Linked DNA regions of Telluria mixta. The protein of the gene in region 2 interacts with the protein of the main gene of each other region in a pairwise test. Links are inferred from orthologs where the notes say so. Each region holds a gene or a part of one and is shown on either strand. Other genes may lie near its edges. The genes, in order: P0M04_RS00840 and grpE.

What was found.
Region 1: the proteins of grpE (region 2) and P0M04_RS00840 interact in binary tests that used the Escherichia coli proteins (3 or more experiments, as listed by UniProt). The link is inferred for Telluria mixta from one-to-one orthologs.

Annotation. Positions count from the first base shown.
Region 1 is NZ_CP119520.1:189,383-192,900, forward strand. Bases 245-3,243 are described here. They hold P0M04_RS00840 (Nramp family divalent metal transporter), read right to left. Parts: upstream 2,411-3,243; coding sequence 1,079-2,410; downstream 245-1,078. Other genes in these bases: P0M04_RS00830 (helix-turn-helix domain-containing protein), read right to left, coding at 245-312; P0M04_RS00835 (type 1 glutamine amidotransferase domain-containing protein), read right to left, coding at 390-977; P0M04_RS00845 (chaperone modulator CbpM), read right to left, coding at 2,499-2,807; P0M04_RS00850 (DnaJ C-terminal domain-containing protein), read right to left, coding at 2,811-3,243. Outside these bases: more of P0M04_RS00830, read right to left, coding at 1-244; more of P0M04_RS00850, read right to left, coding at 3,244-3,518. UniProt on the Escherichia coli protein: H(+)-stimulated, divalent metal cation uptake system. Involved in manganese and iron uptake. Can also transport cadmium, cobalt, zinc and to a lesser extent nickel and copper. Involved in response to reactive oxygen.
Region 2 is NZ_CP119520.1:2,587,735-2,590,657, reverse strand. It holds grpE (nucleotide exchange factor GrpE), read right to left. Parts: upstream 1,777-2,923; coding sequence 1,225-1,776; downstream 1-1,224. Other genes in the region: hemH (ferrochelatase), read right to left, coding at 2,141-2,923; dnaK (molecular chaperone DnaK), read right to left, coding at 1-1,131. UniProt on the Escherichia coli protein: Participates actively in the response to hyperosmotic and heat shock by preventing the aggregation of stress-denatured proteins, in association with DnaK and GrpE. It is the nucleotide exchange factor for DnaK and may function as a thermosensor.

The DNA.
Region 1 (3,518 bases), 2.4 Mb from region 2 along the record:
TTCGGGTGAGATATTGCGGCGCAGATAGCCGGAATGCGGATCCTGCCAGGTGACCTGATCGGCATGGCGCGAGACGGGCTCGTCCTTGCGCGCCGGGTCGTCGAACAGCGACGCAAGCGGCACGCCCAGGCCGGCGGCAAGCTTGTCGAGCACGACGGCGGTCGGGCTCGTTTCGCCGCGCTCGATCAGCGACAGCATCGAACGGCTGACGCCGCACTGGGTCGACAGGGCATCCAGCGACAGCCCGCGCTCGCTGCGCAGAAGACGCACCTGCTGGGCAATGCGTTCGTTAACAGTGGAGTCATCTTTCATAATGGAGGCATTCTCCAATATGAAAGATGTTTCGTCAACTATCCTGGATTATTTCTCCAGTTTGCTGGATGATGCAATCATGACGTGGGCCCCGGATCTGTCCCTGGCGCCACCAGCAATTCCTTCAGCAACATCTCGTTGAAGGCCGGCAGATCAGCCGGCTTGCGGCTCGTGATGAGGCGGGCATCGAGCACGACTTCCTCATCGGACCACTCGGCCCCCGCATTCGTCAGGTCGCGCTTCAGGCTCGGCCAGCTGGTGAGATGCCTGCCGGCGGCGATGCCCGCGTCGATCAGCGTCCACGGGCCGTGGCAGATGGCCGCGACCATCTTGTCCTCCGCATCGAACTCGCGGATGAAATCGATGGCTTCCTTGCTCATTCGCAGTTGATCCGGATTGGCGACGCCGCCCGGCAGCACGAGGCCGTCGAAGTCGGCCGGTTTCGCGTCGCGCACGTTCATCTCGACCTTGAAGCGGTCGGCCGGCTGCATGTGGTGAAAACCCTGCACGTCGTCGCCGGCGGCCTTCGGCGACAGCAGCACGACGGTGGCCCCCTGCCCTTCCAGGAAGGAACGCGGGCTCGTGTACTCGATCTGTTCCACGCCATCCGTCATGAGCATGGCGACCCGGATCCCCTGCAAAGGCTTGCTCGCAACTTGTTCCATATAAACTCCCTGTGATCGAACGTATGAAGACGATCGACCATTCTAGGCAGGGCTTCCGGGGCGCGTCGCACACGGCGACTCACGCGGAAGAAATGGGCGGGTCAGCCGAACAGCGCCTGCCACACCATCCACAGGTTGGCGGACGCGATCACGACGAACAGGAACCAGGACAGCCCCGTCGTCCACCACTTGTTGACGAACTGCCCCATCAGGTCGCCGCGGCCCGTCAGCCGGATCAGCGGGTACATGGCGAACGGCAGTTGCAGGCTCAGCACGACCTGGCTGCCGACGAGCATCTTGCCGATCGCGTGGTCGCCCAGGGTGAGCACGCCGACCATCGCCGGCCCCAGCGCCAGCCCGCGCGTGATCAGACGGCGCTGCCAGCACGGAATCCTGAGTTTCAGGAAACCTTCCATGATGACCTGGCCGGCGATGGTGCCCGTGAACGTCGAGCTCTGGCCGGACGCCAGCAGCGCCAGGCCGAACAGGATCGCCGCGGCCGCCGTGCCCGCGACGGGGGCCAGCAGGTAATAGGCCTGGTCGATGTCCATCACGTTGCCGCCGCCCGGCTTATAAAACGCGGCCGCGGCCAGCACGAGGATGGCGCCGTTGATGAACAGCGCCAGGAACAGCGACACGACGGTGTCGATGCGCGACAGCCTGATCGCTTCGGCCAGGCTTGCGCCGTCCTCGTTGATGTCGTGGCGCAGCACACGCGTCTGCACGACGGACGAGTGCAGGTACAGGTTGTGCGGCATGACGGTGGCGCCGAGGATGCCGATGGCGAGGTACAGGGCGTCGCGCTGGCCCACCTTTTCCAGCGACGGCACGAGGCCCGCCAGGACGGCGCGCGGGTCCGGATCGACGAGAAATAATTCCGTGAACAGGCAGATGGCGATCGTCGCGATGAGGCCGAGCACGATGGCCTCCAGTTGCCGGAAGCCCTTCCCTTTCAGGCTCAGCACGATGATGGTGTCGAGGGCCGTCAGGGCGACGCCGACGGGCAGCGACACGCCCAGCAGCAGATGGAACGCGAGCGCGCAGCCGAGCACTTCGGCCAGGTCGCAGGCGATGATCGACAGCTCGGCGAACGCCCACAACCCTTTCGCATGCACGGGCGAATATTGTTCGCGGCAATGTACGGCAAGGTCCTTGCCCGTGACGATGCCGAGCCGCATGCTCAGGCATTGCAGCACGATGGCCGCCAGGCTGGACAGCACGACGACGAACAGCAGGTCATAGCCGAACCGGGAGCCGCCCTGGATGGCGGTCGCCCAATTGCCCGGATCCATGTAGCCGACCGACACCAGCAGGCCGGGGCCCGCATAGCGCAGAATCTTTTTCCACAGCGGATCGTTCTCCGGCACATTCACGGTGCCGGAGACCTCCGATGGACAGAACGGCGCGGTGGCGTTGGTCGGTAGTTTGAGCATAGGCGGCACGATAGCACGGGGATGGTAACGCACTCCGTGTGCCGCCGCGCCCGCCAAAAGACCGGCGCCCGCAGGCGCCGGCGGGATCTCAGTCGATGCCGAGCACGCGCATGCGGGCGCGCAGGCGGCGGATCTCGTCGGCCATGTCGACGACGAGCGCGGCGAGGTCCTCGTTGGCGTCGAAGTCGCGTTCGACGCGCAGCAGGCGCCGGGCCCGGGCCAGGTCGCCGCTGCGGAAACGCCAGCTCGTCACCTGCACGCTGGTCTCGCCGCCCAGCACACCCGCCTGCACGTGGCGCACGACCCACTCGGTCTCCACGTTGCAGGCGCGCGCCAGTTCGTCGAGGGTCAGCGCCACGTCGTCCAGCAGCACGCCGGTGAGAATATCGTCATGCATCGTTCAGGCTCCTATGCGTTCGCGTGGATTGAAGGCAAGGTCGCGCGCCATCGCCTCGTACAGCTCGCGCGCACGGTCGCTGGTGGCGGGCGGCAGCACCACGTTCAGCATCAGGTACAAATCGCCCGGCGTCTTCGCCGGAATGCCGCGTCCCTTCAGGCGCAGCTTGCGTCCGCTCTGCGACCCCGGCGGCACCGTCACCTCGACCGTACCGGACGGCGTGGACACCGAGATGCTCGCACCCAGCGCCGCTTCCCACGGCGCCACGGGTACATCCTGGTACACGTGTGTCCCTTCGACGCGATAGCGCGGGTCTGGGTTCAGCTGGATTTCAAGATACAGGTCGCCGGCCGGCCCGCCGCCGAATCCCGGATGCCCCTGCCCCCGCATGCGCAGCTGCTGGCCCGGCGTGACGCCTTTCGGGATGTTCACGCTGAGGGTCTTGTCCTGCATGGTCGTGCGTCCCTGCGCATCGTGTTGCGGGACGCGCAGGCTGATCGTACGCGTGGCGCCCTGGTAGGCGTCGCGCAAATCGACGGTGATCGCGGCGTGGATGTCCTCGCCGGGCATCTGGAACCCGCCGCCACCGGCATGCGCGCCGCCCGCACCCGCACCCGCACGTGAGCGCCGGCCCACGTGGGCGAACAGGTCGTTGAAGAAATCGTCCGCGCCGGCACCGCCGAAATCGAACTGCGTGCCCCAGTCCGGCGG
Region 2 (2,923 bases):
GGCGGCGCCGACAGCGACGGCCTCGTCCGGGTTGACGTCCTTGCGCGGATCCTTGCCGAAGAACTCCTTAACTTTCTCCTGCACCTTCGGCATGCGGGTCATGCCGCCGACCAGGATGATGTCGTCGATGTCCGAGACCTTCACGCCCGCATCCTTGATGGCGATGCGGCACGGTTCGATGGTCTTGACGATCAGTTCCTCGACCAGGGCTTCCAGCTTGGCGCGGGTGATCTTGAGGTTCAGGTGGACCGGCGCGCCGTTCGCCATGGCGATGTACGGCTCGTTGATCTCGGTCTGCTGCGACGACGACAGTTCGATCTTCGCGCGCTCGGCCGACGCCTTGATGCGCTGCAGGGCGATCGGGTCCTTCGACAGGTCGAGGCCGTTGATCTTCTTGAATTCGTCGATGATGTAGTCGATGATGCGCTGGTCGAAGTCTTCGCCGCCCAGGAACGTGTCGCCGTTGGTCGACAGCACTTCGAACTGCTTCTCGCCATCCACGTCGGCGATCTCGATGATCGACACGTCGAACGTACCGCCGCCGAGGTCATACACGGCGATCTTGCGGTCGCCCTTGTCGGTCTTGTCCAGGCCGAATGCCAGCGCGGCCGCAGTCGGCTCGTTGATGATGCGCTTGACGTCCAGGCCGGCGATGCGGCCGGCGTCCTTGGTTGCCTGGCGCTGCGAGTCGTTGAAGTACGCCGGGACCGTGATGACGGCTTCCGTCACTTCTTCGCCGAGGTAGTCTTCGGCGGTCTTCTTCATCTTGCGCAGCACTTCGGCCGAGATCTGCGGCGGTGCCAGTTTCTTGTCGCGTACCTGCACCCAGGCGTCGCCATTGTCGGCCTTGATGATCGAGTACGGCATCAGGCCGATGTCCTTCTGGACTTCCTTCTCGTCGAATTTACGGCCGATCAGGCGCTTGACGGCGAACAGGGTGTTCTTCGGGTTGGTGACGGCCTGGCGTTTCGCCGGCGCGCCGACCAGGATCTCGCCATCTTCCTGATAAGCGATGATCGAAGGCGTCGTACGGGCGCCTTCCGCGTTTTCGATGACCTTGGGCTGACCATTTTCCATGATCGCCACGCAGGAGTTGGTGGTGCCCAGGTCGATACCGATGATTCTGCCCATAATATTTTCCTTTTTAGTACTCAGTTTTTCAGATGTGTCGAATATTGGGAAATGTCGCCTAGTTTCAAGAGCTTATTCAGCCTTGAAGCAACATTATTTCGGTGCGGCGGCGGTCACGATGGCCGGGCGCAGCAGGCGGTCGGCGATCATGTAACCCTTCTGCAGCACGGCCACCACGGTGTTCGCTTCCTGGTCGGACGGCACCACGGCCACGGCCTGGTGCTTGTTCGGGTCGAGCTTGTCGCCCGGTTGCGGCATCACTTCGACCAGGCGGTTCTTCTCGAACGCGGCGGTGAGCTGCTTCAGGGTCATCTCGACGCCTTCCTTGATCGATTCGACCGTCGGCGCTTCGACTTTCAGCGCCATCTCGAGGCTGTCGCGCACGGGCACCATGGCCTCGGCGAAGCTTTCGATGGCGAATTTATGGGCCTTGCTCACATCTTCCTGGGCACGGCGGCGGATGTTGTCCGCTTCGGCCTTGGCACGCATGAAGGCATCGTGCATCTCGGCCAGCTTGGCTTCGGTGGCGCTCAGCTGCTCTTCGAGGCCGGGCTCGTTGGCCGGTGCGGCCTGCGCTGCCGCGGCTGCAGCCGCATCGGCGGCTTCCGGCTGATTGCTCACCTCTTGGTTTTCTTGGTCTTGCATCGAAAAAACTCCTGAAATCAAGGACTTGGCTGATTGGTCGGACGACTGTTGCAGTCACACAGCGCCCCATATTGGGCATTCGCCTACATTTTCAAGGGGAATTGCAGAAATAATATGCAGACGCGCGTATTCTTTTGTTACAAGATTTACTTGCTCGTAGTCACCATCGACAGCCAGCCGTTCTACTATCCTGTCGTTAAGACATCCGTCTATCGACCCGATGGGAAAGAACATGAAACTGCATCTGATCAGCGGCGCCGTGCTCATCTACACCCTGCTTGCGCTGGCTGCGATCTGCCTGGCGGAGCTCGGGTCGGCGCCGCAAAACGTGGCATTCTAGCATTTCGCCATCGGGCGACGGCGCTTATGCCCCGAGTTTCACCGCGTGCTCGCGTGCGATTTCGGCATCCTTGCGCTGCGCCTCGCGTTGCGCGGGCGTGAGCATCGTCGGCCAGCCGATCAGGTGCTGCTCGGCGATCTCGGCCATGCCGACGATCCAGGCCGGATTGTCGTTCAGGCAGGGAATGTAGTGATATTCCTGGCCGCCGTTCGATTCGAAGTCGTGGCGGACTTCCATGTTGATCTCTTCCAGCGTCTCCAGGCAGTCGCTCGTAAAACCGGGACACAGGACGTCGATCCGCTTGACGCCATCGCGCGCCAGCTGCTGCACGGTCGGCGCCGTGTACGGCTGCAGCCACTCGGCCTTGCCGAAGCGCGACTGGAACGTCACCATGTACTGGTCCGGCGCCAGGCGCAGGCGCGCCGCCAGCAGGCGGGCCGTCCGGTGGCATTCGCAGTGGTACGGATCGCCCAGCAGCAGGGTGCGCTTGGGCACGCCGTGGAAGCTCATCACCAGCTTCTCGCCGCGGCCGTGCGTCTCCCAGTACGTCTCCACGGACGCGGCCAGCGCATCGACATAGCCCTCGTGGTCGTGGTAGTGCTTCACGAGACGCAGCTCGGGGATGTTGCGCACCTTCTTGTAGTGGTCGAAGACGGCATCCCAGATCGACGCGGTCGTCGTGCCGGAGTATTGCGGGTACGCGGGCAGCACGACGATGCGCTCGACGCCGCGCGCCTTCAGTTCATCCAGCACGTCCGGCAGCGCGGGCGAGCCGTAGCGCATCGCCATCGCCACCTCGACGTCGTG